DNA from 2 places in the Lactobacillus isalae genome. Region 1 is predicted to be linked to the other one. Evidence: a T-box and tRNA genes for the amino acid it is inferred to sense, from the RefSeq annotation. Region 1 holds a T-box; the other holds one or more tRNA genes.

The links. The T-box of region 1 lies ahead of QM512_RS04850 (valine--tRNA ligase). A T-box ahead of a tRNA ligase gene usually reads a tRNA of that ligase, here a tRNA-Val.
Region 2: it encodes a tRNA-Val, which carries the amino acid that the T-box ahead of QM512_RS04850 (valine--tRNA ligase) is inferred to sense. The anticodon was not compared.

The regions. Positions count from the first base shown of each region.
Region 1 covers NZ_OX443569.1:1,002,169-1,017,047, reverse strand. Annotated here, with positions in the region: gene ezrA (septation ring formation regulator EzrA) at 1-1,257, shown strand, start outside; gene QM512_RS04875 (cysteine desulfurase family protein) at 1,345-2,499, shown strand; gene thiI (tRNA uracil 4-sulfurtransferase ThiI) at 2,509-3,726, shown strand; gene QM512_RS04865 (pseudouridine synthase) at 3,777-4,478, shown strand; gene QM512_RS04860 (glycerophosphodiester phosphodiesterase) at 4,489-5,586, shown strand; gene QM512_RS04855 (cation-translocating P-type ATPase) at 5,798-8,425, shown strand; T-box leader at 8,467-8,675, shown strand; gene QM512_RS04850 (valine--tRNA ligase) at 8,716-11,355, shown strand; gene QM512_RS04845 (bifunctional folylpolyglutamate synthase/dihydrofolate synthase) at 11,358-12,623, shown strand; gene QM512_RS04840 (HAD family hydrolase) at 12,613-13,293, shown strand; gene QM512_RS04835 (JAB domain-containing protein) at 13,332-13,943, shown strand; gene QM512_RS04830 (rod shape-determining protein) at 14,080-14,879, shown strand, end outside.
Region 2 covers NZ_OX443569.1:1,391,590-1,406,468, forward strand. Annotated here, with positions in the region: gene QM512_RS06745 (amino acid permease) at 1-1,264, shown strand, start outside; tRNA gene QM512_RS06750 (tRNA-Asn) at 1,395-1,467, opposite strand; rRNA gene rrf (5S ribosomal RNA) at 1,481-1,597, opposite strand; rRNA gene QM512_RS06760 (23S ribosomal RNA) at 1,660-4,562, opposite strand; rRNA gene QM512_RS06765 (16S ribosomal RNA) at 4,785-6,357, opposite strand; tRNA gene QM512_RS06770 (tRNA-Ser) at 6,760-6,849, opposite strand; tRNA gene QM512_RS06775 (tRNA-Ile) at 6,852-6,925, opposite strand; tRNA gene QM512_RS06780 (tRNA-Gly) at 6,938-7,008, opposite strand; tRNA gene QM512_RS06785 (tRNA-Phe) at 7,028-7,100, opposite strand; tRNA gene QM512_RS06790 (tRNA-Asp) at 7,105-7,177, opposite strand; tRNA gene QM512_RS06795 (tRNA-Met) at 7,181-7,254, opposite strand; tRNA gene QM512_RS06800 (tRNA-Ile) at 7,286-7,359, opposite strand; tRNA gene QM512_RS06805 (tRNA-Met) at 7,373-7,446, opposite strand; tRNA gene QM512_RS06810 (tRNA-Pro) at 7,478-7,551, opposite strand; tRNA gene QM512_RS06815 (tRNA-Arg) at 7,557-7,630, opposite strand; tRNA gene QM512_RS06820 (tRNA-Leu) at 7,640-7,725, opposite strand; tRNA gene QM512_RS06825 (tRNA-Gly) at 7,738-7,809, opposite strand; tRNA gene QM512_RS06830 (tRNA-Thr) at 7,829-7,901, opposite strand; tRNA gene QM512_RS06835 (tRNA-Leu) at 7,903-7,987, opposite strand; tRNA gene QM512_RS06840 (tRNA-Lys) at 8,007-8,079, opposite strand; tRNA gene QM512_RS06845 (tRNA-Val) at 8,082-8,154, opposite strand; rRNA gene rrf (5S ribosomal RNA) at 8,159-8,275, opposite strand; rRNA gene QM512_RS06855 (23S ribosomal RNA) at 8,338-11,240, opposite strand; rRNA gene QM512_RS06860 (16S ribosomal RNA) at 11,463-13,035, opposite strand; gene QM512_RS06865 (LTA synthase family protein) at 13,561-14,879, opposite strand, start outside.

The DNA of each region.
Region 1 (14,879 bases):
CAATTGCGTAAAAAAATATTGTCGCAATCATTTAATTACGGAAATGCAATTGATCAGATTGAAGAAGATCTAGCAACCTTAGAAAGTGACTTTCAAACTGTAAAGAATTTATCAGGTGAAGGAGATCATGAAGAAGCTAAAAAGGTATTAACTAAAATTGATACGAAACTTAGTACTTTAAAGACTGATCTTCCTAAGGTAGAGAATTTTGATCAAGAGCTAAAAAATGTCTTTCCAGATCAACTAAATGAACTTAGCAATACTTACCGCCAAATGGTGAAAGATAAGTATAAGATTACTGAAGTTGATGTCTTAGAAGAGATTAAGAGCTTACGTGAATTAGTTGATAACACTAAAAAGAGCCTAAATAAGCTAGAACTTGAAAAGGTGGAAAAGAATAATAAGGAAATAAGTACACGAATTGATAGCTTGTACGATATTCTTACCAAAGAATTTAAAGCTCGCCCATTTGTTGATAATAATCAAGATAAAATTCTTCAAATTCTTTCCCATGTAGGTAACGCATCTAATCAGCTTGTAGCTAAGTTAGAGCATGTTGATCAAAGTTATGAGTTAACTCATGGTGAACTTGCTGAAGCTCGACAACTAAAGAGTCAGGTTAGTCGAATGAATTCTGATTTTGATGTTGATTGTCAAAAGATTGCTGACGGCAACGGTGTTTATTCGCAGATTGAGAATAAATGGCTGACAATGCTTGATAATTTAAAGGAAATTGAAAAAACTGAAAAGAAACTTTCAGGTGATGTAGATGGATTGTTTGATGCCGAAAAGATCGCTAATGATTCAATTATTCATTTCAAACAGGAGATTTCTTTAGTTTATCGCAAAGTAGAACGTCGTCAGCTACCTGGTAAACCTGAAAGTTTCATTCAGATGTATACTTTGGTTTTAAATGAGGTTAAGCATACTGACAATGAGTTGAATCAAGTTAGAATTAACATGGAAAAAATATCTAGCGAATTGATTCAAATTCAAGAAGATATTGAACGTTTAAAGAAGGAAGCAGACGAAATTCTAAATTCTTCTGATTTGGTTGAATTGACGATGCAGTATTCAAACAAATACATTTCAAATCCAGCAATTAAACGTGCTCGAAAAGAAGCATATGACTTATATCAAAATAAGTACGAATATAAAGAAGCTTTGGATGTAATTGCTACTGCTTTAGAAAAAGTAGAACCAGGAAGCTATCAAAGAATCGAAAAAGAATACTACAGCGAGCAAGAAGAAGAGTAAATGATTGAAGCAATAGTATTTTTAAGTTAAGATTTTATATGATTATCGAACGACCATTTAATGGTCGTTTTTTAGGGGAGAAAGAAAATGATCTATTTTGATAATAGTGCTACAACAGCAGTTTACCCTGCTGCTTTAGAAACATATGATAAGGTAACAAAGGATATCTGGGGAAATCCTTCAAGCTTACACAAAATGGGAGATCGCTCTCATCAACTTTTGGAAGCATCTAGAAAGCAGATTGCTAGTTTATTAAATGTAAAACCACATGAGATTTTTTTCACTTCAAGTGGAAGTGAATCAGATAACTGGGCTATCAAGGGAACTGCTTTAGCTAAAAAAGAATTTGGTAACCATATTATTACTTCGAGTGTTGAACATGCTGCTGTTTTGAATTCAGTACGTGCACTTGAAGATTTAGGCTTTCGTGTAACTGTTTTACCAGTTGATAAAAATGGTCAAGTTAACCCGGATGATTTAAAAGCTGCTCTTGATAAAGAAACAATTTTGGTTTCAATTATGGGCGTAAATAATGAAATTGGTACGATTCAGCCGATTAGAGAAATTAGTCAAATCTTAGCCGATTATCCAAATGTTACTTTTCATGTCGATAATGTCCAAGCTTTAGGAAAGGACATTTGGGATGAGGTATTTACTGATCGTGTAGATTTGATGAGTTTATCGGCTCATAAATTCCATGCACCTCGCGGAGTTGGTATTCTTTATAAAAAAGAAGGTAAGATGATAAAACCATTAATTGATGGCGGTGGTCAAGAAAAGGGTTTGCGCTCAAGTACAGAAAACTTGCCTGCAATTGCAGCAACAGCCAAAGCAATGCGACTCTACTTATCAGATGAAAAGAAGAATGCTGAAAAAGAGTTAGCAGTTAAAAAGAAAATTGTTTCCTATCTTGATGGAAAGCCTGGAATTCACATTTTTTCTCCAATAAACGATAACTTTATTCCTAGTGTTTTATGTTTTTCTTTAGAAGGTATTCGAGGAGAAACTTTGGTTCATACACTTGAATCAAAGGATATTTATGTTTCAACTACTAGTGCATGTTCTTCAAGAAGTGGTGTCGAAAGTGGAACATTAAATGCAATGAAAATAGAAGATGATTTAGCTACCGGTGCAATTAGATTGAGTTTTGATCCAAGTAATACAATAGAAGAAGCTGAGCAATTTATTTCAGTTTTTGATAAAATATATACGCACTTCGCTGAAATTAATCATTTGAAATAAGGTGAAAATATGCAATATACAGAAGTAATGGTTCGTTACGGTGAATTATCCACTAAAGGAAAAAATCGTAAAGATTTTATTGGAAGACTAGCAGGGAATGTAACTAGAGCCTTGCAAGATTTTCCAGAAATTGAAATACATCCTAAGCATGATCGGATGCATATTGTCTTAAATGGTGCTCCATTTGATAAAATTGATCAACGCTTAAAGCTTGTGTTTGGTATTCAAACTTATTCACCAACTATCAAAGTTGAAAAAAATCTTGATGCCATTAAGAAAGCATCGCTTGAATTAATGCAAGCAACTTTTAAAGATGGAATGACTTTTAAAGTTAATACTAGACGTAGTGATCATGACTTTGAATATGATACAAATCAATTAAACACTATGATTGGTGACTACTTATTTGATAATATGGATAATTTAAAGGTTAAGATGAAAAAGCCTGACTTGGTCTTGAGAATTGAAGTTCGTCAAGATGCAATCTATATTTCAAATCAACTCCTTCATGGTGCAGGTGGAATGCCAGTTGGTACAGCAGGAAGAGCTGTAATGATGCTTTCAGGTGGAATTGATTCTCCCGTAGCTTCTTATTTAGCAATGAAGCGTGGAGTTGAAATTGATATGGTTCACTTCTTTAGTCCTCCATACACTACTGAAAAGGCGCTTGCTAAAGCAAAGGAACTTACTGGAATTTTAGCTAATTATTCAGGAAAGATTAACTTTATTGCGGTACCTTTTACTGAGATTCAGGAACAGATTAAGGAAAAGTTGCCAGAAGGTTATTTGATGACAATCCAGCGTCGTTTTATGCTTCAATTAGCAGATCGCATTCGTGCCATGCGTGGCGGTTTGGCAATTTTTAACGGTGAGTCAGTTGGACAAGTAGCTTCTCAAACACTGGAATCAATGGTTGCAATTAACGATGTAACTTCTACACCTGTGCTCCGTCCAGTGGCTACCATGGATAAAACTGAAATCATTAAGCTGGCTGAACAAATTGGTACGTTTGATCTTTCTATTGAACCATTTGAAGATTGTTGTACAATTTTCGCGCCACCTCGTCCAAAGACTAAGCCTAAGCTAGACGAAGCTCGTAAGTTAGAGGGTAGACTTGATGCTGAAGGAATGATCCAACGCGCAATTGATGGAATGGAGATTACACCAATTTATCCAAATCAAAAATTCTTGGATGACAAGGCTCAAGAAGACGCAGATTTATTGTAAAAAAGTGCTAGCAAAAAGCTAGCGCTTTTTATTTTAGAAAGATATAGCAGATGAGAATTGATAAGTATTTAGCCAATATGAATGTTGGCTCGCGGAAACAAGTTCATACTCTTATTAAAAATAAAGTAGTGACTGTTAATGGTGAACTAGTAACAACGCCGAAGCAACAAGTTGAAGAAGATGATCAAGTGGTAGTTTCAGGTGAAAAGATTAGCTATCAGCAATATCATTATTTCTTATTAAATAAACCTAAAGGTGTAATTTCTGCCACAGAAGACAGGAGTCAGCAAACTGTTATTTCATTATTAGATGATAAGGATCGCTATCAAGGAATTGCTCCTGTGGGTAGGTTAGATAAGGATACGACCGGCTTGCTCCTTTTAACAAATGATGGTGCGTTAGCTCATGAATTATTAGCGCCTAATAAACACGTTGCCAAAATATATCGTGCAAAAATAGCAGGTATAGCTGATGAAAAAACAGTAAAAACTTTTGCCAGTGGAATGATCTTAGGGGATGGTACCAAGTTAAAACCAGCAAAGTTAAAGATCTTAAAACAAGATAGAGCCCAAGATTTATCAGAGATTGAGATTGAAATACAAGAAGGTAAGTATCATCAAATCAAGCGTATGTTTAGGGCTGTCGGGATGAAGGTAATAGAATTAGACCGGCTTTCAATGGGAAAATTGCGTTTGCCGGCTGATTTAAAACGTGGAAAATACAAAGAAATAGATCGAAAAGAAATTAAGTAAGGAAAGGTTTATGAAAAAAGTTATTTTTGTTTTCTTCATTTTGGTTTTTCCTTTTACTTGTGGTTTTTTAAATATCGCGCATCGCGGAGATAATGAAGGTGGGAAGTTTGCAGAACATAGCTGGGTTGCTTATGATCGAGCACTTTGTGTGCAAGCTAATTATTTAGAGCTTGATTTACAAAAAACATCAGATAATGTCTTAGTAGTAAGTCATGATGAGAATTTAAGTAGAGTATTCGGTATCGATAAAACTATTAGTGATAGTTCTTATCAAGATCTCCTGAGGTATAAAAACCAAAATGGTGAATCTATTCATAGTCTTGAAGAAGTATTTAAACGTTATCGCAATTCAAAAGTGAGGTTTATGATTGAGCCTAAGGGAGATAGTGAAAAGGATATTAAGCTTTTACTTGATTTAATTAAGCAATATCATCTAGAGAATCGTGTTTTATTAGAGTCATTTTCTAAAGCTATTCTGATTAATGCTTTAAAACTTGATCACCAAATTCCTACAGCTCAATTGTCTGGTGATTTTAAAATATCGCCTTTAACGCAATCTTATGCGAATAATTTTTATTCAAAAAAAGCTGCAAATTACTTAAATGATACGGGGAAAGATTATTTGCTCTGGGGCGTTAATTCGAAAGAAAAGATGCAGCAATATTTACAAGGCGGGGAAGTATCAGGCATCTTAACTGATTATCCAGTTAAACTAGCTCAAATTTTGCATAAAAATAATATTTTTAAAATAAAATATGTCGATATTTCTTTCCCTAGTGAATCAATTTCTGGGCAGATGGATTTAAAAAATGGAAATTCATTTTATGTAGATCAGGTAAAAATGAAAAATAATCAACTTTTTTATCATGTAAAACCTGGTATTTGGGTTAGCTATGATAAATTTAAAAATTATGATGGCTTTGCTCCAAAATTGCGTCAAGGCAAAATCAAATTGCAGCAAGCAGCATTGATTTATACAGATCCTTCCTTTGAAAAATGCTCTGGCAGGAAACTACCTAAGAATAGTAGCTGGAATTATTTTGCAGAGAAAAAAGTGCAGGGAAAAATTGCCTATAATTTAGGTGGATCTCAATGGATAAAACAGTAAATTTTTTATTGCTAGCTTAAATGAAAAATGATAAACTTATAATCAACATATAGGGAGTAACCGGCATAAGGTGTACTTACGGCGTCAGAACGAAAATAATTTTTCCGCTGTAAGTTTAAATGGTGAGACTATTGGCTAAACGTTTTTTGTTCAGACAATGGTCTCTTTTTTTATGCCAAAGTCTGGTTTTTCCATTAGATGGAGGGTTTAAGTGAAAGCATACTATCGTGAAGGTAAAGAAGAGCTTCTAAAAGAATTAGGAGCAAATGAAAAGCAGGGCTTGACTAATAAGGCCGCTCAAGAAAAATTAGCTCAAGTGGGACCTAATGCCTTAGTGGAAGGTAAGAAAAAAGGCATCTTAGAAGTCTTTTTAGAACAATTCAAAGACTTAATGGTCATTATCTTGATCGTTGCCGCTATAATTTCCGCATTTACCGGTAATTTAGAAAGTACAGCAGTAATCATTGTTGTTTTGATTTTGAATGCAATTTTAGGAACTGTGCAACATGTTAAGGCTGAAAAATCATTAGAAGCTTTAAAATCACTATCAGCGCCTGTTGCTAAAGTTTTAAGGAGTGGCAAGAAGCAGGAAATTGCTGCAAAAGATGTTGTCCCAGGCGATATTCTTTTACTTGAGGCAGGAGACTTGGTTACTGCTGACGGTAGAATTTTAGATAACTTTTCATTACAGGTAAATGAAAGCTCGTTAACTGGTGAATCAACAAATATTGATAAGCTTGATACGACCTTTGATAAGGAAGTTCCCTTAGCAGACCGAGTAAATATGGTTTATTCTAGTTCGCTTGTAACATATGGACGGGCAAATGTTTTGGTTACAGCAACTGGAATGGACACTGAAATTGGTAAAATTGCTACTTTAATGAATGAAACTAAGGAGCGTAGAACGCCCCTTCAAGTTTCACTTGATCAATTTTCTTCTCGTTTGGCAACCGCAATTTTGATTTTTTGTGCCTTGATCTTAGGATTACAAATGTGGCGCGGACAACCTTTACTAGATGCTCTGTTATTTGCAGTGGCTTTAGCGGTTGCTGCTATTCCAGAAGCTTTAAGTTCGATTGTTACAATTGTGCAAGCTATGGGAACACAAAAAATGGCAAGGGAACATGCCATTATCAAAAATTTAGCAGCTGTTGAATCCTTGGGTTCGGTTTCTGTAATATGTTCTGATAAAACTGGAACTTTGACTCAAAATAAGATGACTGTTGAAGATATTTATATCGGTGGTAAGATTCTTAAACCTGAAGAACTTGATTTAAGTAATCAATTACATCGTTATTTACTATATGATGTAGTTCTAAATAATGATGCTAGCTTTTCAGATGGTAAGAAGATTGGTGACCCAACAGAATCAGCTTTGCTTGAAATGTATCGCAAGGTTCCGGGAATTGATCTTGGAGATGGAAAGTTAGGATTATCAGAAAGTGAATTGAGAAATCACTTAGATCGTTTGGAAGAAGTACCTTTTGATTCTGATCGAAAGTTGATGAGTACAAAGCACCTGATACATACTGTTCCTACAATTTTCGTTAAAGGGGCAATCGATGTTTTACTTAAGCGTTGTATAAATATTCGTTTTGGGGATGAAGTACGGCCAATCACTGAGCAGGATCGAAAAGAGATCTTAGCACAAAATAATCATTTTTCTGAAAATGGCTTAAGAGTCTTAGCATTTGCTTACAAAGAAAGCGATGAAGAATTATCTACAGATACTGAAAAAGATTTGACTTTCATTGGTTTGGTTTCAGAAATGGATCCACCAAGAAAGGAAAGTGTTGCAGCCGTTGCCCGTGCAAAAGAAGCTGGTATTAGAACAGTGATGATTACGGGTGACCATAAAGTGACTGCAGTAGCAATTGCTAAAAAGATTGGTATCTTTACAGATGGAGACTTGGCATTAACTGGCTTAGAATTAGATGCCCTAAGCGATGAAGAATTAGATCAACAAATCGAAAAAGTTGCAGTATATGCTCGTGTTTCTCCAGAAAATAAGATCAGAATTGTTAATGCATGGCAAAGAAAGAACCACATTGTATCAATGACTGGGGACGGTGTTAACGATGCACCGGCTCTTAAAAAAGCTGATGTTGGGGTTGCCATGGGAATTACTGGTACTGAGGTGTCAAAAGATGCCGCAAGTATGATCTTAACTGACGATAACTTTGCTACGATCATCAAGGCTGTAGCTAATGGTAGAACTGTTTATGAAAATATCAAGAATGCGATTGGCTACTTATTATCAGGTAACTTGTCAGCGATTATTACAGTTCTTTTTGCTTCAATTGCGGGATTGCCAGTGCCATTTGTTGCAGTACAACTTTTATTCATTAACTTGGTTACTGACTCTCTTCCAGCTTTAGCAATCGGAATGGAGCCAGGAAATCCTGATATTTTGAAGCGTAAACCGCGAGATCCTAAAGCTAGCTTATTAGATAAACCATTTGTTACTCAAATAAGTACGCAAGGCTTTTTGATTTCATTGAGTGTTATTGCTGCATTCTTAATTGGTTTAAAAGACAGTCCTGCAATTGCATGTACTATGGCCTTTTCAACTTTAACATTTGCACGTTTACTTCATGGCTTTAATTGTCGTTCACAGCGTAGTATTTTTAAGATTGGATTTAAAAATAATTGGTACAGTTTGGCAGCTTTTGCATTAGGCACTGCACTTTTAGCCTTAATTCTCTTTGTACCAGCACTTCATGGATTATTTGCCGTTCAGCCATTAAGCGGACAAGAAGTTTGGCTGATTGTGGTTTTAGCAATTATTCCAACCATTTTAATCCAATTAGTAAAAGTAATTAGAGAAAATAGAGCTTAATTCTCACCTTTTATCTTGTTTTCTTTCATGCTATAATCATAAACAAAGCAAGAATCAAGAGGAGTAAATTCGCATTACAGAGAAAAGTCAGTATGCTGAGAGACTTAAGAATTTTACGAGTAGCTTGATTAGCTGATTAATTGAACTTTAGTAGGTTAATCCGGACACTTCAGCGCCGTTATCGCTTATAAGAGAGATATACATTTGTATATCTAACGTAGGTGGTACCGCGGAAAATTTCGTCCTAGACAATATAAGTTGTCTAGGACTTTTTTATTGGAGGAATTTTAATGACAGATTTAGCACCTAAATATAATCCTAATGAGGTTGAAAAGGGGAGATATCAAGAGTGGCTTGATGAAGATCTTTTTAAGCCATCTGGCGATAAAAAAGCTCATCCTTATTCAATTGTTATTCCACCACCAAACGTAACTGGTAAGTTGCACTTGGGACATGCTTGGGATACAGCAATTCAAGATACATTAATTCGTTTCAAACGAATGGAAGGCTATGATACTCTTTACCTTCCTGGTATGGATCATGCTGGTATTGCAACTCAAGCTAAAGTTGAAGCAAAATTGCGCAAGCAAGGTAAAGATCGTCACCAAATGGGGCGTGAAGCTTTTGTTAAGCAAGTTTGGGACTGGAAAGATGAATATGCAAATATCATCAAGGGCCAATGGGCTAAAATGGGATTATCTCTTGATTATTCAAGAGAAAGATTTACCCTTGATAAAGGTCTATCCAAAGCAGTTAGAAAAGTTTTCGTTCAATTATATAACGAAGGACTAATCTACCGCGGTGAATACATTATTAACTGGGATCCAGAATTACAAACAGCTCTTAGTGATATAGAAGTTATTCACAAAGATGACAAGGGTGCATTTTACCATGTGAAATATCCATTTGCAGATGGATCAGGCTTTGTTGAAATTGCAACTACACGTCCTGAAACTATGTTTGGTGATACTGCTGTTGCTGTTGCACCAGGGGATGAACGCTACAAGGATATTGTGGGTAAAGAATTAGTACTTCCACTTGTTGGCCGTCATATTCCAATTATTGAAGACCAACATGTAGATCCAGAATTTGGTACTGGTTTAGTTAAAATTACACCAGCGCACGATCCTAACGACTTCCAAGTAGGTAACCGTCACAATCTTGAAAGAATTAATGTAATGAATGATGACGGAACTATGAACGAAGAAGCTGGTAAGTATGCTGGTATGGATCGTTTTGAAGCTCGTGAAGCTTTAGTAAAGGACTTAAAAGAAGAGGGCTACTTAATTAAAGTAGAGCCAATCGTCCACTCAGTTGGTCACTCAGAACGTTCAGGCGTTCAAGTAGAGCCAAGACTTTCTAAGCAATGGTTTGTTAAGATGAAGCCACTTGCAGAAGAAGTTCTTAAGAATCAAAAGACTGACGGCAAAGTTAACTTTGTTCCAGAGCGATTTGAAGGAACTTTGAACCACTGGATGGAAGACGTTCATGACTGGGTAATTTCTCGTCAATTATGGTGGGGTCACCGTATTCCAGCTTGGTATAATAAGAAGACTGGTGAAACTTATGTTGGTGAAGAAGCACCTAAGGATATTGAAAACTGGGAACAAGATCCAGATGTTTTAGATACTTGGTTCTCAAGTGCTCTTTGGCCATTTTCAACATTAGGTTGGCCAGATACAGATAATCCTGACTTTAAACGTTACTTCCCAACTAATACTTTAGTTACTGGTTACGACATTATTTTCTTCTGGGTATCAAGAATGATCTTCCAAGGTCTTCACTTTACTAAGAAGCGTCCATTTAAGGATGTCGTTTTGCATGGTTTAATGCGTGACGAACAAGGACGTAAGATGAGTAAGTCACTTGGCAATGGTGTTGATCCGATGGATGTTGTTGATAAGTATGGTGCTGATGCTTTACGTTGGTTCCTATTAAACGGTACTGCTCCTGGTCAAGATACTCGTTATGATCCAAAGAAGTTAGCTGCAGCCTGGAACTTCATCAACAAGATTTGGAATGCAAGTCGTTTTGTAATTATGAACTTGCCAGCTGATGCTCAACCAGCTCATATGCCAGATACTACTAAATTTGATTTAGCAGATAGCTGGATTTTTGATAGATTAAATCACACTGTATCAGAAGTTACCCGTTTGTTTGATGAATACAAATTCGGTGAAGCTGGTCGTGAACTTTACAATTTCATTTGGAATGACTTTTGTGACTGGTATATTGAAATTTCTAAGGTTGCTTTAAATGGCGACGATGAAGAATTAAAGGCAAGAAAACAAGAAAATCTAATTTGGATTCTTGATCAAATCTTACGTTTAATGCACCCAATTATGCCATTTGTTACTGAAAAGTTATGGCTTTCAATGCCTCATGAAGGTAAATCAATTATGACTGCTAAATATCCTGAAACTCATGAAGAGTTTGAAAACAAGCAAGCAGATAATGATATGGCCTTCTTAATTGAAGTTATTAAAGCTGTACGTAATATTCGAATGGAAGTTAATGCTCCTATGTCTTCACAAATTGATATTATGATTCAATTAGACGATGAAGCAAATAAACATATTTTAGATGACAATGCTGAATATGTAGAAAACTTCTTACATCCTAAAGATTTACAAGTTTCAGCTGATATTGAAGCACCGAAACTTGCTAAGACTGCTGTGATTCCGGGCGCTCAAATTTTTGTCCCATTGACTGAATTAGTTAATGTTGATGATGAAATTAAGAAGATGGAAAAAGAAGAAAAGCGTCTTGAAGAAGAAGTACAAAGAGCTGAAAAGAAACTTTCAAACCAAGGCTTTGTTGCTCATGCTCCTGAAGCTGTTGTAAATAAAGAAAAAGAAAAGAAGGCTGACTACGAAAGTCAACTTGCTGGTGTTCGTGAACGAATGAAAGAATTAAAGGAAAGTAAATAGAAGTGAGATTTACTAATGTTGACCAAGTAATTAAAAGAATATATTCATTGCCAAAGCTCCATCCTAAGAATGATCTAAGCTATATCAAAAGGATTTTAAGAGAGTTAAATAATCCCCAAGATAGTGTTAAGACTATTCATGTTACCGGGACGAATGGTAAAGGGTCGACATCCTATTATTTGAGTAGTTTATTGCAAAAGGCCGGTCAAAAGACTGGCCTTTTTGTGTCTCCTTATATTTATGAATTTAATGAAAGAATTCAATTAAATGGTGAGAATATAAGTGATGCCGATCTGATTAGTCAGGCTAATGAAATCGAACTTGCAATTGATACTCTTAGAAAAGATGATCCTAACTTTTCTCTAGTGACATTTGAATATGAAGTAGCTCTGGCTTTTCAATTTTTTGCTCAGAAGAAATGCGACTATGCAGTAATCGAAGTTGGAATTGGTGGAGAGCATGATAAGACTAATGTAATTATTCCTGAAGTCAGTGTGATTACAACTATTGGCCTTGACCATGAAAAAATAATTGGACCTACTTTAACAGATATTGCTAGAGAAAAAAGTGGCATAATTAAAGAGAATCGGCCTGTTGTACTAGGGAATATCCCAAAAGATGTTTTAAAGATCTTGCTCGATAAAGCTCGTGGTAAAAATTCAAAGTCCTTTTTATTGGGGAGAGATTTTCGAATTGAAGTATCTAAAAATGCGATTAAATATCGAGATTCAGAGAATTGTTATCAATTTTTGCTGCGTCCATTAGTAGAAGCCTATGATATTGGGGTAGCAGTTCAAGCGATTCAGCTTTTGAATTTGAGCTTAAGCAAGCAAATGATCGAAGAGGCAATTAATGAAACTCATATTCCCGGCAGATATGATGTAGTTCAAACTAAGCCTGAAATAATTGTTGATGGAGCACATAATTTACAAGCAATGACAAATTTACTTCAAATAGTTCGAAAAAAGAATAAAGGCCAGTTATATGTACTTCTTGGGATGATGAAAGACAAGGACTTGGGTTTGATTACAGAATTATTCAAGGATGAAAAGGTTACTTTAACGCGAATAAATTATCCTAGAGCGGCTAAGCTAGAAGATTTTCCTAAAGAAGCTCAAGAAAAATATAATTATGAGGAAAATTTTGAACTAGCATACAATAATTTAAAGAATAGATTGAAGCCAGATGATATGCTGTTAGTGACAGGGTCTTTTTATTTAGTTGGTGCAGTTTTGGCTAACTGCAAAAGAGGTAAAAATGAAAATTAAAGATATCACTGAACCAATTGAAGGCGTCATTTTTGATATGGATGGGTTACTTGTTAACTCAGAAAAGTTGTATTGGGATGCTAATATTGTTGCAGCCAAAGAAGCAAACTTGGATATACCTGACGACAGCTATTTGAAACTAGTTGGCTCCTCAGTTAAAGAAATGGAAGAGTTTTATCATCGACATTTTAAAACTAAAGCGGATCGAGATAAGTTTATTAAAAGAACTGATGAATTGGTTTGGAAATGGACTGATGAAGGAAAACTAAAACTTCAACCTGGTGTGCTAGAGGCGTTACAACTATTTAAGAAAAGGCAGGTTAAATTAGCAATTGCATCAAGTAATTACGATGAAGTAGTTGCCCATAATTTGGATGTTTTAAAAATAAAAGATTATTTTGATTTTTATCTAAGTTATAAAGACGTTGAGGCAGGAAAAATTAAAGCAAAACCTGCACCAGATATTTATTTGCTAGCGGCAAAAAAGATGCAACTTCCGGCAGATAATCTATTAGTATTTGAAGATTCAAGTACCGGTGTTGCGGCTGCAAGTGCTGCGGGTTTAAAATGCGTAATGGTTCCAGACTTAAAGCAAGCAACAGATTTAGATAAAAAGAATGCGACATTAATTTGTAAAGATTTTTATACTTTTATTGAAAAAATTGAGTAGTTTTTTCGTAATAAATATCAAAGGAGTAATTGATATTTATGAAAAAAGAAGAACTATTGCAAACTGATGTTGATTTAGTAAAGAAATTAGCTAAATCGTTAGATAGAAAGAATATTGCTACGTTTGATAGCTTGTTTGAGCTATTAAATCAAGTGGGAATAAAGAGTTTTAAAGAATTATGGCAGTACGCAGCTAGTCCTGAATGTGATGATGAAACGGCTATTCTATTGCAGCTGATATTAGAGCGAATAAAGAGCGTTAATAGCAAGAAGATAGAAAGTTTTTATTCTAGCTCACAAGTGGGATGCTATATAGCTGATAAGTTGTGTGGCCGCAAGCAAGAAGAGTTGTATGGTATTTATCTTGATTCTAAAAATAAAATTATTGCTGAAAAACTAATTTTTCAAGGAACGGTAAACAGAGCGGTAGCCCATCCTAGAGATATCTTTCGCTGGGCCGTAATCTATAATAGTACTGCTTTTTTTATTGCGCATAATCATCCAAGCGGAGACGAGCAACCTTCGCAGCATGATTTACGTTTTACTAAAAAACTAGTAGAAGCAAGTAAATGCATGGGAATTGATTTTCTAGATCATTTTATTGTGACTGATAACACTTACTTAAGTTTTCGAGAGATGGAACTTCTTTAAGTCTTCCTTAAGTATGGGCAAAATTCCTTAAAGCAAATTTTTACATTAGAGTTTCTATGCTATAATATCTAAGACTAAATAAAGATACGATTTAGGCTAAAATAATTAAAGAGATAAATTTAAGGAGAGATTTTGCGTGTTTGGATTAGGATCTAAAAATATTGGGATTGATTTGGGAACTGCCAACACACTCGTTTATATTGAAGGTAAGGGTATTGTTTTACGTGAACCTTCTGTTGTTGCTAAGAACACTCAAACGGGTGAAGTTATTGCCGTCGGTTCAGAAGCCAAAGAAATGATTGGTAGAACTCCTGGCTCAATTGTTGCTATTCGTCCAATGAAAGATGGAGTAATTGCCGATTACGATACAACTGCTGCAATGCTTAAATACTTCATGGAAAAGACAGTTGGTAACTCAAAGCCTGCAGCTATGATCTGTGTGCCTTCTGGTGTAACTGAAGTTGAAAAGAGAGCCGTAATTGATGCAGCTAGAGTTGCTGGTGCACGTGAAGCATATGTTATTGAAGAACCATTTGCAGCAGCTATTGGTGCTGGTCTTCCTGTTATGGATCCAACAGGTTCAATGGTTGTTGATATTGGTGGTGGTACTACTGACGTTGCAACTATTTCATTAGGTGGTATTGTTTCATCTCGTTCTACTAGAATGGCTGGAGATAAGTTTAACAGTGCTATCGCAACTTACATTCATCAAAATTACAATTTATTAATTGGTGAAAGAACTGCTGAAACTATTAAGATTCAAATTGCTTCTGCTTCAGTTGAAAAGGCAAAAGAAATTGAATCTATGAATATTCGTGGTCGTGACCTAGTAACAGGATTACCAAAATCAATTGATATTAATGCTGAAGATGTTGCAAAAGCTATTCAAGAAGTAGTTCAAAATATTATTGTAGCAATTAAAGAAACTTTGGAAGA
Region 2 (14,879 bases), 390 kb from region 1:
TTTTCTGGGAGTTGGCAACAGTATTGAACTGGCTGGCCCAGCAGTAATTTTTATATATTGCTTAGTAGGTTTCTTTCTTTTCCTTTTAATGAGGGCGCTGGGAGAATTGATACTTTCAGATATTAAAAAGAACACATATATTGATTTTATTACAGAATACCTAGGAAAAAGCATTGGAACCACGACAGGATATTTGTATTGGTTCAGTTGGCTTACACTAGCGATGGCTGAAATCACGGCTCTAGGAATTTATTTTCAATATTGGTGGCCTCATCTACAAAGTTGGATTCCTGGATTAATTACATTAATAGTTTTACTAGCAATCAATCTAATTTCCGCTCGTGTATTCGGAAACTTAGAATTTAGTTTTGCAATTATTAAAATAGTAACAATTATTGCATTTGTTATTTTAGTTTTTTATTTATTAATAACGAATGCTTCCACAAAATATGGTCACGTTGGTTGGAACAATATGATGGTTGACGGTGGTATCTTTGCAAAGGGACCTAAGGGCTTTTTATTAGGTTTCCAAATGGTAATCTTTAGTTTCATTGGCGTTGAACTAATTGGTTTAACTGCTGCTGAAGCAAAAGAACCTAAAAAAACCATTACTCGTGCAATCGACCAATTACCAGTCAGAATTATACTATTTTATGTTCTTGCTATTCTAAGTATTCTTTTAGCTATCCCTTGGGATAAAGTTACAACTTCTAGTTCACCTTTTGTTCAAGCATTAGGCGCAACAGGAATTAAGAATGCAGGTTCAATAATTAATTTTGTTGTAATAAGTGCTGCGATTTCATCAACAAATAGTTTTATCTATAGTGCAGGACGTCTATTATTTTCAATAAATTACAATGGAAAAAACAAATTAAGTAAACATTTGGGAACTCTGAATCATCGGCAGCTACCTAAAAATGCTTTAATTTTTTCAACAGTTTTAATTGCTTTGGCACCACTCTTAAATTTCTTTTTAAAAGATGCTTTTACCTTTATCTCTGCTACCGCAACGAGCATGTTTTTACTAATTTGGTCAATAATGATTATTACTCATATGACTTATCGTAAAAAGACACCTAAAGATGAATTACCTTCATTTAAAATGCCACTTTATCCTTTATCTGATGTAGCAGTTTTAACGTTCTTTATAGCTATGATAGTTGTATTATTAATATTCCCAAATTATCGTATTCCAATGATTAGCGCAGGAATAATATTTATAATCCTAGTAGGTATAACACACCTAATACAAAAAAAGAATTAAAAATAAAAAAGTCTCTAGTTAATTACAACTAGAGACTTTTTTATTTCATATATATTTTTGAGACTTATGAAGAAATAAAAAAGGAAGAACAAAGTATGACCTTCGTTCTTCCCTTTAACTTTCCTCTTTACTCCGGCTGTCAGACTCGAACTGACGACAACCTGATTAACAGTCAGGTGCTCTACCAACTGAGCTAAGCCGGAATATTAAAAAAGAGCACGGCGACTGCCTACCCTCGCAGGCAGTTTCCCACCAACTACTCTCGGCGTTAAGAAGCTTAACTTCTGTGTTCGGCATGGGAACAGGTGTATCCTTCTTGCCATCGCCACCGTACTCTTTCTGAGCTTTTACACTCAAAACTGAATATAATCTCTTGCTTTAAAAACCTTTGAGCTTTGGTCAAGTGCTCGACTGATTAGTACTAGTCCGCTCCACATATCACTATGCTTCCACTCCTAGCCTATCTACCTCATCGTCTTTAAGGTGTCTTACTGCTTGCGCATCGGAAATCTCATCTTGAGGGGGGCTTCGCACTTAGATGCTTTCAGCGCTTATCCCTTCCATACATAGCTACCCAGCGATGCCTTTGGCAAGACAACTGGTACACCAGCGGTATGTCCATCCCGGTCCTCTCGTACTAAGGACAGCTCCTCTCAAATTTCCTACGCCCACGACGGATAGGGACCGAACTGTCTCACGACGTTCTGAACCCAGCTCGCGTGCCGCTTTAATGGGCGAACAGCCCAACCCTTGGGACCGACTTCAGCCCCAGGATGCGACGAGCCGACATCGAGGTGCCAAACCTCCCCGTCGATGTGAACTCTTGGGGGAGATAAGCCTGTTATCCCCAGGGTAGCTTTTATCCGTTGAGTGATGGCCTTTCCATGCAGTACCACCAGATCACTAAGCCCGACTTTCGTCCCTGCTCGAGGTGTACCTCTCGCAGTCAAGCTCCCTTATACCTTTACACTCTGCGAATGATTTCCAACCATTCTGAGGGAACCTTTGGGCGCCTCCGTTACATTTTAGGAGGCGACCGCCCCAGTCAAACTGCCCACCTGACACTGTCCTCCAGAACGCTCAGCTCTGCGAGTTAGAGGATCCATCAAACAAGGGTAGTATCCCAACATTGCCTCCGGTAAGACTAGCGTCCTACTTTCTCTGGCTCCTACCTATCCTGTACATGTTTAACAAATACTCAATATCAAGCTACAGTAAAGCTCCATGGGGTCTTTCCGTCCTGTCGCGGGTAACCCGCATCTTCACGGGTATTATAATTTCACCGAGTCTCTCGTTGAGACAGTGCCCAAATCATTACACCTTTCGTGCAGGTCGGAACTTACCCGACAAGGAATTTCGCTACCTTAGGACCGTTATAGTTACGGCCGCCGTTTACTGGGGCTTCAATTCAAACCTTCGCTTACGCTAAGCTCTCCTCTTAACCTTCCAGCACCGGGCAGGTGTCAGCACCTATACGTCATCTTACGATTTTGCAGATACCTGTGTTTTTGATAAACAGTTGTTTGGGCCTATTCACTGCGGCTGATATTTTACTATCAGCACCCCTTCTCCCGAAGTTACGGGGTCATTTTGCCGAGTTCCTTAACGAGAGTTCTCTCGCTCACCTGAGTGTTCTCCACTCGACTACCTGTGTCGGTTTGCGGTACGGGTAAAATTGCTCTGGCTAGAAGCTTTTCTTGGCAGTGTGACATCATGACCTTCGCTACTTTTATTTCGCTCCGCGTCACAGCTTGAAATCTAAAGACAAGCATTTGACTCATCTTTTTTCTTACTGCTTGCACATGTATTTCCAGCAACATGCGTCATTAGCCTCCTGCGTCCCTCCTTTGCTCATATCGAACAATTTCAGTACAGGAATCTCTACCTGTTGTCCATCGGCTACGCCTCTCGGCCTTACCTTAGGTCCCGACTTACCCTGGGCGGACGAGCCTGCCCCAGGAAACCTTAGTCTTTCGGCGGATAGGATTCTCACCTATCTTTCGCTACTCATACCGGCATTCTCACTTCTAAGCGCTCCATTAGTCCTCTCGATCTAACTTCGCCGCACTTAGAACGCTCTCCTACCACGCATATAATATATGCATCCACAGTTTCGGTACTATGCTTAGCCCCGGTACATTTTCGGCGCAGCGTCACTCGACTAGTGAGCTATTACGCACTCTTTAAATGGTGGCTGCTTCTAAGCCAACATCCTAGTTGTCTACGCAACTCCACATCCTTTTCCACTTAGCATAGATTTGGGGACCTTAACTGGTGATCTGGGCTGTTTCCCTTTCGACTACGGATCTTATCACTCGCAGTCTGACTCCCGTGCATTGATATCTGGCATTCGGAGTTTATCTGGATTCAGTAACCCCTGACGGGCCCCTAGTCCAAACAGCGCTCTACCTCCATTATCATTCACACGAGGCTAGCCCTAAAGCTATTTCGGAGAGAACCAGCTATCTCCAAGTTCGTTTGGAATTTCACCGCTACCCACAACTCATCCCCGCGATTTTTAACTCACGTGGGTTCGGTCCTCCAGCGTGTTTTACCACGCCTTCAACCTGGTCATGGGTAGGTCACTTGGTTTCGGGTCTACGTCATGATACTCTTTCGCCCTATTCAGACTCGCTTTCGCTCCGGCTCCGTCTTTTCTGACTTAACCTTGCACCATAACGTAACTCGCCGGTTCATTCTACAAAAGGCACGCCATTACACTTTAATGTGCTTTGACTACTTGTAGGCACACGGTTTCAGGTTCTCTTTCACTCCCCTTCCGGGGTTCTTTTCACCTTTCCCTCACGGTACTGGTTCACTATCGGTCACTAGTTAGTATTTAGCCTTGCGAGATGGTCCTCGCGGTTTCAATCGGGATTCCTCGTGTCCCGACCTACTCAGGATCCTGCTAAGTCTCTCCGCAATTTCGCTTACGGGGCTCTCACCCTCTCTGGCTTATCTTTCCAGATAATTCTGCTATCGCTTCAAGTACTACATCGCAGTCCTACAACCCCAACTGGCAAGCCAGCTGGTTTGGGCTCTTTCCTGTTCGCTCGCCGCTACTTGGGAAATCGATTTTTCTTTCTCTTCCTGCAGCTACTTAGATGTTTCAGTTCACTGCGTCTTCCTTCATTAACCTTAACAGCTAATGATAATACCTCGCGGTATTGGGTTCCCCCATTCGGATATCTCCGGATCATTGCTTACTTACTGCTCCCCGAAGCCTTTCGTGGTTCGTCACGTCCTTCATCGGCTTCTAGTGCCTAGGCATTCACCATGCGCCCTTTTCTACTTGACCTATTTTCAAGTTGAGTTTCTCTCTCTTCTCGGTCGCTCTTCAATCTGTTCTTTTCGATTGTCTCGGTTTTTTTGCTTTCGATTATATTCAGTTTTCAATGTACTAACTCTTGAGGTATTACCCTCAAAACTAAACAAAGTTTCTCAGTGTGCTTCCGCTTGGCTTTCTCGATGACTTCTCTTTAGTGCTCTCGCACTCTCCATCATCTTTCGCCTTCCTTAGAAAGGAGGTGATCCAGCCGCAGGTTCTCCTACGGCTACCTTGTTACGACTTCACCCTAATCATCTGTCCTACCTTAGACGGCTGACTCCTATAAAGGTTATCCCACCGGCTTTGGGTGTTACAGACTCTCATGGTGTGACGGGCGGTGTGTACAAGGCCCGGGAACGTATTCACCGCGGCGTGCTGATCCGCGATTACTAGCGATTCCAGCTTCGTGTAGGCGAGTTGCAGCCTACAGTCCGAACTGAGAACGGCTTTAAGAGATCCGCTTGCCTTCGCAGGTTCGCTTCTCGTTGTACCGTCCATTGTAGCACGTGTGTAGCCCAGGTCATAAGGGGCATGATGACTTGACGTCATCCCCACCTTCCTCCGGTTTGTCACCGGCAGTCTCATTAGAGTGCCCAACTTAATGATGGCAACTAATGACAAGGGTTGCGCTCGTTGCGGGACTTAACCCAACATCTCACGACACGAGCTGACGACAGCCATGCACCACCTGTCTCAGCGTCCCCGAAGGGAACACCTAATCTCTTAGGTTTGCACTGGATGTCAAGACCTGGTAAGGTTCTTCGCGTTGCTTCGAATTAAACCACATGCTCCACCGCTTGTGCGGGCCCCCGTCAATTCCTTTGAGTTTCAACCTTGCGGTCGTACTCCCCAGGCGGAGTGCTTAATGCGTTAGCTGCAGCACTGAGAGGCGGAAACCTCCCAACACTTAGCACTCATCGTTTACGGCATGGACTACCAGGGTATCTAATCCTGTTCGCTACCCATGCTTTCGAGCCTCAGCGTCAGTTGCAGACCAGAGAGCCGCCTTCGCCACTGGTGTTCTTCCATATATCTACGCATTCCACCGCTACACATGGAGTTCCACTCTCCTCTTCTGCACTCAAGTTCAACAGTTTCTGATGCAATTCTCCGGTTGAGCCGAAGGCTTTCACATCAGACTTATTGAACCGCCTGCACTCGCTTTACGCCCAATAAATCCGGACAACGCTTGCCACCTACGTATTACCGCGGCTGCTGGCACGTAGTTAGCCGTGACTTTCTAAGTAATTACCGTCAAATAAAGGCCAGTTACTACCTCTATCTTTCTTCACTACCAACAGAGCTTTACGAGCCGAAACCCTTCTTCACTCACGCGGCGTTGCTCCATCAGACTTGCGTCCATTGTGGAAGATTCCCTACTGCTGCCTCCCGTAGGAGTTTGGGCCGTGTCTCAGTCCCAATGTGGCCGATCAGTCTCTCAACTCGGCTATGCATCATTGCCTTGGTAAGCCGTTACCTTACCAACTAGCTAATGCACCGCAGGTCCATCCAAGAGTGATAGCAGAACCATCTTTCAAACTCTAGACATGCGTCTAGTGTTGTTATCCGGTATTAGCATCTGTTTCCAGGTGTTATCCCAGTCTCTTGGGCAGGTTACCCACGTGTTACTCACCCGTCCGCCGCTCGCTTGTATCTAGTTTCATTTAGTGCAAGCACTAAAATCATCTAGGCAAGCTCGCTCGACTTGCATGTATTAGGCACGCCGCCAGCGTTCGTCCTGAGCCAGGATCAAACTCTCATTTTCCTTTTTGAAAATGAGCTTTTTATCGTTTAGCTCTAAAACTTTCTTTGAGTTATCTCAAATTTATTGCTTGCGAATTGACTTCGCTTTTGTTTGGGATTTTTATTTATCCCGCACACTTTCAGCGAAACTTTGTTCAGTTTTCAAGGTACTACCGTTGTCATGTGACAACTTTTATATTATATCATGTCTTTTGATCTTTGACAAGAACTTTTTAATCTTTCTCATCTCTCTCAAATGACAGCTTTATAATATTATCATCTTTTCCCTGCTTTGACAAGATCTTTTTTAACCTTTTTATTGGCTCTTTTTGCTCTTGCCTCAAACAGCATGTATTACTTTACAGACTTTATCAAAGGAAAATAAAATGCTTCATTATTATTTTAATGAAGCACATCTGCAAAGCGGAGATTGAGAGATTCGAACCCTCGCGCCGGTATAAACCGACCTACACCCTTAGCAGGGGCGCCTCTTCAGCCACTTGAGTAAATCTCCAATGGGCCTAAATGGACTTGAACCATCGACCTCACGCTTATCAGGCGTGCGCTCTAACCAGCTGAGCTATAGGCCCCTTTTCCTTTGAAGCGGGTAACGAGAATCGGACTCGCGACTAAAGCTTGGAAGGCTTTCGTTTTACCACTAAACTATACCCGCAACTTTTTTGCTTCCTTAATGGCGCGAGACGGAATCGAACCGCCGACACAAGGAGCTTCAATCCTTTGCTCTACCAACTGAGCTATCGAGCCATTACGGTCCCTACCGGATTCGGACCGGTGATCTCCTCCGTGACAGGGAGGCGTGATAACCCCTACACCAAGGGACCATATTGCGGGAACAGGATTTGAACCTATGACCTTCGGGTTATGAGCCCGACGAGCTACCAGACTGCTCCATCCCGCGATGTTTTTATATAAAAAAAGCCAAGATCCTATGGACCTTGTAGGACTCGAACCTACGACCCGACGGTTATGAGCCGTCTGCTCTAACCAACTGAGCTAAAGGTCCAAGCTTACCTCTATAGCGGCGGGGGGGATCGAACCCTCGACCTCCCGGGTATGAACCGGACGCTCTAGCCAGCTGAGCTACACCGCCATCCTGTAACTTCCTTTTTATTAAGCTACAATCGGGAAGACAGGATTCGAACCTGCGACCCCCTGGTCCCAAACCAGGTGCTCTACCAAACTGAGCCACTTCCCGAAGTGTGCACCCTGAAGGATTTGAACCTTCAACCTTCTGATTCGTAGTCAGACACTCTATCCAGTTGCGCTAAGGGTGCATCATTATATGCCGAGGACCGGAATCGAACCGGTACGGTTGTCACCAACCGCGGGATTTTAAGTCCCGTGCGTCTGCCAGTTCCGCCACCCCGGCATGATAATGATAAGCGGAAGACGGGATTCGAACCCGCGACCCCCACCATGGCAAGGTGATGTTCTACCACTGAACTACTTCCGCATTTTTTATTCAATTTTAATGCCGATTAAAGGACTCGAACCTTCGACCCCCTGTTTACAAGACAGATGCTCTACCAACTGAGCTAAATCGGCATGGTACGGGTGGTGGGACTTGAACCCACACGTCCGAAAACACTAGAACCTAAATCTAGCGCGTCTGCCAATTCCGCCACACCCGCTTGAGTTTTTCTGGGCCAATGAGTCGTGGCAGGCTCGAACTGCCGACCCTCTGATTAAAAGTCAGATGCTCTACCAACTGAGCTAACGACTCAATGGAGGATACAGGGCTCGAACCTGTGACCTCCTGCTTGTAAGGCAGATGCTCTCCCAGCTGAGCTAATCCTCCATTAGCACGGCGACTGCCTACCCTCGCAGGCAGTTTCCCACCAACTACTCTCGGCGTTAAGAAGCTTAACTTCTGTGTTCGGCATGGGAACAGGTGTATCCTTCTTGCCATCGCCACCGTACTCTTTCTGAGCTTTTACACTCAAAACTGAATATAATCTCTTGCTTTAAAAACCTTTGAGCTTTGGTCAAGTGCTCGACTGATTAGTACTAGTCCGCTCCACATATCACTATGCTTCCACTCCTAGCCTATCTACCTCATCGTCTTTAAGGTGTCTTACTGCTTGCGCATCGGAAATCTCATCTTGAGGGGGGCTTCGCACTTAGATGCTTTCAGCGCTTATCCCTTCCATACATAGCTACCCAGCGATGCCTTTGGCAAGACAACTGGTACACCAGCGGTATGTCCATCCCGGTCCTCTCGTACTAAGGACAGCTCCTCTCAAATTTCCTACGCCCACGACGGATAGGGACCGAACTGTCTCACGACGTTCTGAACCCAGCTCGCGTGCCGCTTTAATGGGCGAACAGCCCAACCCTTGGGACCGACTTCAGCCCCAGGATGCGACGAGCCGACATCGAGGTGCCAAACCTCCCCGTCGATGTGAACTCTTGGGGGAGATAAGCCTGTTATCCCCAGGGTAGCTTTTATCCGTTGAGTGATGGCCTTTCCATGCAGTACCACCAGATCACTAAGCCCGACTTTCGTCCCTGCTCGAGGTGTACCTCTCGCAGTCAAGCTCCCTTATACCTTTACACTCTGCGAATGATTTCCAACCATTCTGAGGGAACCTTTGGGCGCCTCCGTTACATTTTAGGAGGCGACCGCCCCAGTCAAACTGCCCACCTGACACTGTCCTCCAGAACGCTCAGCTCTGCGAGTTAGAGGATCCATCAAACAAGGGTAGTATCCCAACATTGCCTCCGGTAAGACTAGCGTCCTACTTTCTCTGGCTCCTACCTATCCTGTACATGTTTAACAAATACTCAATATCAAGCTACAGTAAAGCTCCATGGGGTCTTTCCGTCCTGTCGCGGGTAACCCGCATCTTCACGGGTATTATAATTTCACCGAGTCTCTCGTTGAGACAGTGCCCAAATCATTACACCTTTCGTGCAGGTCGGAACTTACCCGACAAGGAATTTCGCTACCTTAGGACCGTTATAGTTACGGCCGCCGTTTACTGGGGCTTCAATTCAAACCTTCGCTTACGCTAAGCTCTCCTCTTAACCTTCCAGCACCGGGCAGGTGTCAGCACCTATACGTCATCTTACGATTTTGCAGATACCTGTGTTTTTGATAAACAGTTGTTTGGGCCTATTCACTGCGGCTGATATTTTACTATCAGCACCCCTTCTCCCGAAGTTACGGGGTCATTTTGCCGAGTTCCTTAACGAGAGTTCTCTCGCTCACCTGAGTGTTCTCCACTCGACTACCTGTGTCGGTTTGCGGTACGGGTAAAATTGCTCTGGCTAGAAGCTTTTCTTGGCAGTGTGACATCATGACCTTCGCTACTTTTATTTCGCTCCGCGTCACAGCTTGAAATCTAAAGACAAGCATTTGACTCATCTTTTTTCTTACTGCTTGCACATGTATTTCCAGCAACATGCGTCATTAGCCTCCTGCGTCCCTCCTTTGCTCATATCGAACAATTTCAGTACAGGAATCTCTACCTGTTGTCCATCGGCTACGCCTCTCGGCCTTACCTTAGGTCCCGACTTACCCTGGGCGGACGAGCCTGCCCCAGGAAACCTTAGTCTTTCGGCGGATAGGATTCTCACCTATCTTTCGCTACTCATACCGGCATTCTCACTTCTAAGCGCTCCATTAGTCCTCTCGATCTAACTTCGCCGCACTTAGAACGCTCTCCTACCACGCATATAATATATGCATCCACAGTTTCGGTACTATGCTTAGCCCCGGTACATTTTCGGCGCAGCGTCACTCGACTAGTGAGCTATTACGCACTCTTTAAATGGTGGCTGCTTCTAAGCCAACATCCTAGTTGTCTACGCAACTCCACATCCTTTTCCACTTAGCATAGATTTGGGGACCTTAACTGGTGATCTGGGCTGTTTCCCTTTCGACTACGGATCTTATCACTCGCAGTCTGACTCCCGTGCATTGATATCTGGCATTCGGAGTTTATCTGGATTCAGTAACCCCTGACGGGCCCCTAGTCCAAACAGCGCTCTACCTCCATTATCATTCACACGAGGCTAGCCCTAAAGCTATTTCGGAGAGAACCAGCTATCTCCAAGTTCGTTTGGAATTTCACCGCTACCCACAACTCATCCCCGCGATTTTTAACTCACGTGGGTTCGGTCCTCCAGCGTGTTTTACCACGCCTTCAACCTGGTCATGGGTAGGTCACTTGGTTTCGGGTCTACGTCATGATACTCTTTCGCCCTATTCAGACTCGCTTTCGCTCCGGCTCCGTCTTTTCTGACTTAACCTTGCACCATAACGTAACTCGCCGGTTCATTCTACAAAAGGCACGCCATTACACTTTAATGTGCTTTGACTACTTGTAGGCACACGGTTTCAGGTTCTCTTTCACTCCCCTTCCGGGGTTCTTTTCACCTTTCCCTCACGGTACTGGTTCACTATCGGTCACTAGTTAGTATTTAGCCTTGCGAGATGGTCCTCGCGGTTTCAATCGGGATTCCTCGTGTCCCGACCTACTCAGGATCCTGCTAAGTCTCTCCGCAATTTCGCTTACGGGGCTCTCACCCTCTCTGGCTTATCTTTCCAGATAATTCTGCTATCGCTTCAAGTACTACATCGCAGTCCTACAACCCCAACTGGCAAGCCAGCTGGTTTGGGCTCTTTCCTGTTCGCTCGCCGCTACTTGGGAAATCGATTTTTCTTTCTCTTCCTGCAGCTACTTAGATGTTTCAGTTCACTGCGTCTTCCTTCATTAACCTTAACAGCTAATGATAATACCTCGCGGTATTGGGTTCCCCCATTCGGATATCTCCGGATCATTGCTTACTTACTGCTCCCCGAAGCCTTTCGTGGTTCGTCACGTCCTTCATCGGCTTCTAGTGCCTAGGCATTCACCATGCGCCCTTTTCTACTTGACCTATTTTCAAGTTGAGTTTCTCTCTCTTCTCGGTCGCTCTTCAATCTGTTCTTTTCGATTGTCTCGGTTTTTTTGCTTTCGATTATATTCAGTTTTCAATGTACTAACTCTTGAGGTATTACCCTCAAAACTAAACAAAGTTTCTCAGTGTGCTTCCGCTTGGCTTTCTCGATGACTTCTCTTTAGTGCTCTCGCACTCTCCATCATCTTTCGCCTTCCTTAGAAAGGAGGTGATCCAGCCGCAGGTTCTCCTACGGCTACCTTGTTACGACTTCACCCTAATCATCTGTCCTACCTTAGACGGCTGACTCCTATAAAGGTTATCCCACCGGCTTTGGGTGTTACAGACTCTCATGGTGTGACGGGCGGTGTGTACAAGGCCCGGGAACGTATTCACCGCGGCGTGCTGATCCGCGATTACTAGCGATTCCAGCTTCGTGTAGGCGAGTTGCAGCCTACAGTCCGAACTGAGAACGGCTTTAAGAGATCCGCTTGCCTTCGCAGGTTCGCTTCTCGTTGTACCGTCCATTGTAGCACGTGTGTAGCCCAGGTCATAAGGGGCATGATGACTTGACGTCATCCCCACCTTCCTCCGGTTTGTCACCGGCAGTCTCATTAGAGTGCCCAACTTAATGATGGCAACTAATGACAAGGGTTGCGCTCGTTGCGGGACTTAACCCAACATCTCACGACACGAGCTGACGACAGCCATGCACCACCTGTCTCAGCGTCCCCGAAGGGAACACCTAATCTCTTAGGTTTGCACTGGATGTCAAGACCTGGTAAGGTTCTTCGCGTTGCTTCGAATTAAACCACATGCTCCACCGCTTGTGCGGGCCCCCGTCAATTCCTTTGAGTTTCAACCTTGCGGTCGTACTCCCCAGGCGGAGTGCTTAATGCGTTAGCTGCAGCACTGAGAGGCGGAAACCTCCCAACACTTAGCACTCATCGTTTACGGCATGGACTACCAGGGTATCTAATCCTGTTCGCTACCCATGCTTTCGAGCCTCAGCGTCAGTTGCAGACCAGAGAGCCGCCTTCGCCACTGGTGTTCTTCCATATATCTACGCATTCCACCGCTACACATGGAGTTCCACTCTCCTCTTCTGCACTCAAGTTCAACAGTTTCTGATGCAATTCTCCGGTTGAGCCGAAGGCTTTCACATCAGACTTATTGAACCGCCTGCACTCGCTTTACGCCCAATAAATCCGGACAACGCTTGCCACCTACGTATTACCGCGGCTGCTGGCACGTAGTTAGCCGTGACTTTCTAAGTAATTACCGTCAAATAAAGGCCAGTTACTACCTCTATCTTTCTTCACTACCAACAGAGCTTTACGAGCCGAAACCCTTCTTCACTCACGCGGCGTTGCTCCATCAGACTTGCGTCCATTGTGGAAGATTCCCTACTGCTGCCTCCCGTAGGAGTTTGGGCCGTGTCTCAGTCCCAATGTGGCCGATCAGTCTCTCAACTCGGCTATGCATCATTGCCTTGGTAAGCCGTTACCTTACCAACTAGCTAATGCACCGCAGGTCCATCCAAGAGTGATAGCAGAACCATCTTTCAAACTCTAGACATGCGTCTAGTGTTGTTATCCGGTATTAGCATCTGTTTCCAGGTGTTATCCCAGTCTCTTGGGCAGGTTACCCACGTGTTACTCACCCGTCCGCCGCTCGCTTGTATCTAGTTTCATTTAGTGCAAGCACTAAAATCATCTAGGCAAGCTCGCTCGACTTGCATGTATTAGGCACGCCGCCAGCGTTCGTCCTGAGCCAGGATCAAACTCTCATTTTCCTTTTTGAAAATGAGCTTTTTATCGTTTAGCTCTAAAACTTTCTTTGAGTTATCTCAAATTTATTGCTTGCGAATTGACTTCGCTTTTGTTTGGGATTTTTATTTATCCCGCACACTTTCAGCGAAACTTTGTTCAGTTTTCAAGGTACTACCGTTGTCATGTGACAACTTTTATATTATATCATGTCTTTTGATCTTTGACAAGAACTTTTTAATCTTTCTCATCTCTCTCAAATGACAGCTTTATAATATTATCATCTTTTCCCTGCTTTGACAAGATCTTTTTTAACCTTTTTATTGGCTCTTTTTGCTCTTGCCTCAAACAGCATGTATTACTTTACAGACTTTTTTCCTTTTCGTCAACACGGTTTTTAACAAAATTGTGAATCACGAATATTAATTATATCTTTAATCCAATTGTATGATTTCTATGATTTTGCTATTGAATTTGAAAGAAAGATTCAAAACTAAAATTCGGATATTAAAAAAACTGTGTTAAGCATAATCACTTAACACAGTTTCTAACTACTTCTTTAGTTCCGGAGCATCAGTCTTAAAATCATTTTGCGTTGTTTTCTTGCCATTCTGATACCAGACACTATTCTTGCTCTTCTTTTCTGCTTTTCTTAACCGCTTTAGCGAATCAGATTTCTTATAAGAGTAATTCTTTCTCTTTACGTATTCAAAGCCATCTGGCTTATAGAAGCGCAGAAGATTCCCTGTTATTACACGATCTGATAATGACAGTTCTGTTGTCACCGTATTAGAAATCGACGCTAATTGGCTTTTTACTTTTTTACTTGGATGCGTTATACGTTTCCCTGATTGAGTATAGTAATAGCTTCCTTCTACCTTACTATATTTAGGAGTAATAAAGTCTCCGTTTCTTTGAGCAACAATTTGTGGCGCATTCTTAGATAAAAGGCTATGTCCAAACTGAATCATATTTTGATCATTAATTCCTAAAAGGTTAAATAGAGTTGGTCGCACATCAATTTCGCCACCATATGTATGATTAATACCACCCTTAAGGCCTGGCATATGGAACATTAATGGTACACGCTGAAATTGAAGATTATCAAAGTTATTAAAACTATCTTTGTTTAGCAACTGAGCGGATGCTTTATGGTGGTTCCCAGAAATTCCATAGTGGTCACCGTAAAGCATAATTAATGTATTTTTCTCTAATCCAGATTTCTTTAAGTAGCTCATCAATTCCCCAATTGCTTCATCAAGATAATGAGCAGTCTGGACATATCCGTCTACAGTCTTATCGCCAGTATCAGTTTTATCTATTGATTGATTCTTCTTGTCTAAATCATATGGGTAGTGATTAGTTACAGTAATCATCTTTAAATAAAATGGTTGCGGTAAGTGTTCTATATATTTAATAGATTGATCAAAAAATAGTTTATCTTTAATTCCGTATCCTAAATAATAGCCCTTTTTATTTTGGTAATAAGATAAAGGCATAAAATAATCATAGCCAAAAGACTTATATGCATTATCGCGATTCCAGAATGAACCTGCACCACCATGCATTACTGCACTAGTATAACCGCTCTTTTGCCCTAAAATAGCTGGTGCACTTTCAAATGTATTAGAAGTTCCATAACTTGACATTGCTGAACCTGATTGCAAGCCAAAAATAGAGTTTTCTAGCATCATCTCAGCATCTGAAGTTTTACCTTGACCTACTTGATTAAAGAAATTGTCAAAACTAATCGTATCATTTGCGTGATACAACTTATTTAAATTAGGAGTAACTTCTTTTCCTTGCCACTTGTAGTCAATTAAAAATTGTTGGAAACTCTCTAGGTGAATAACCAATACATTTTTATTTT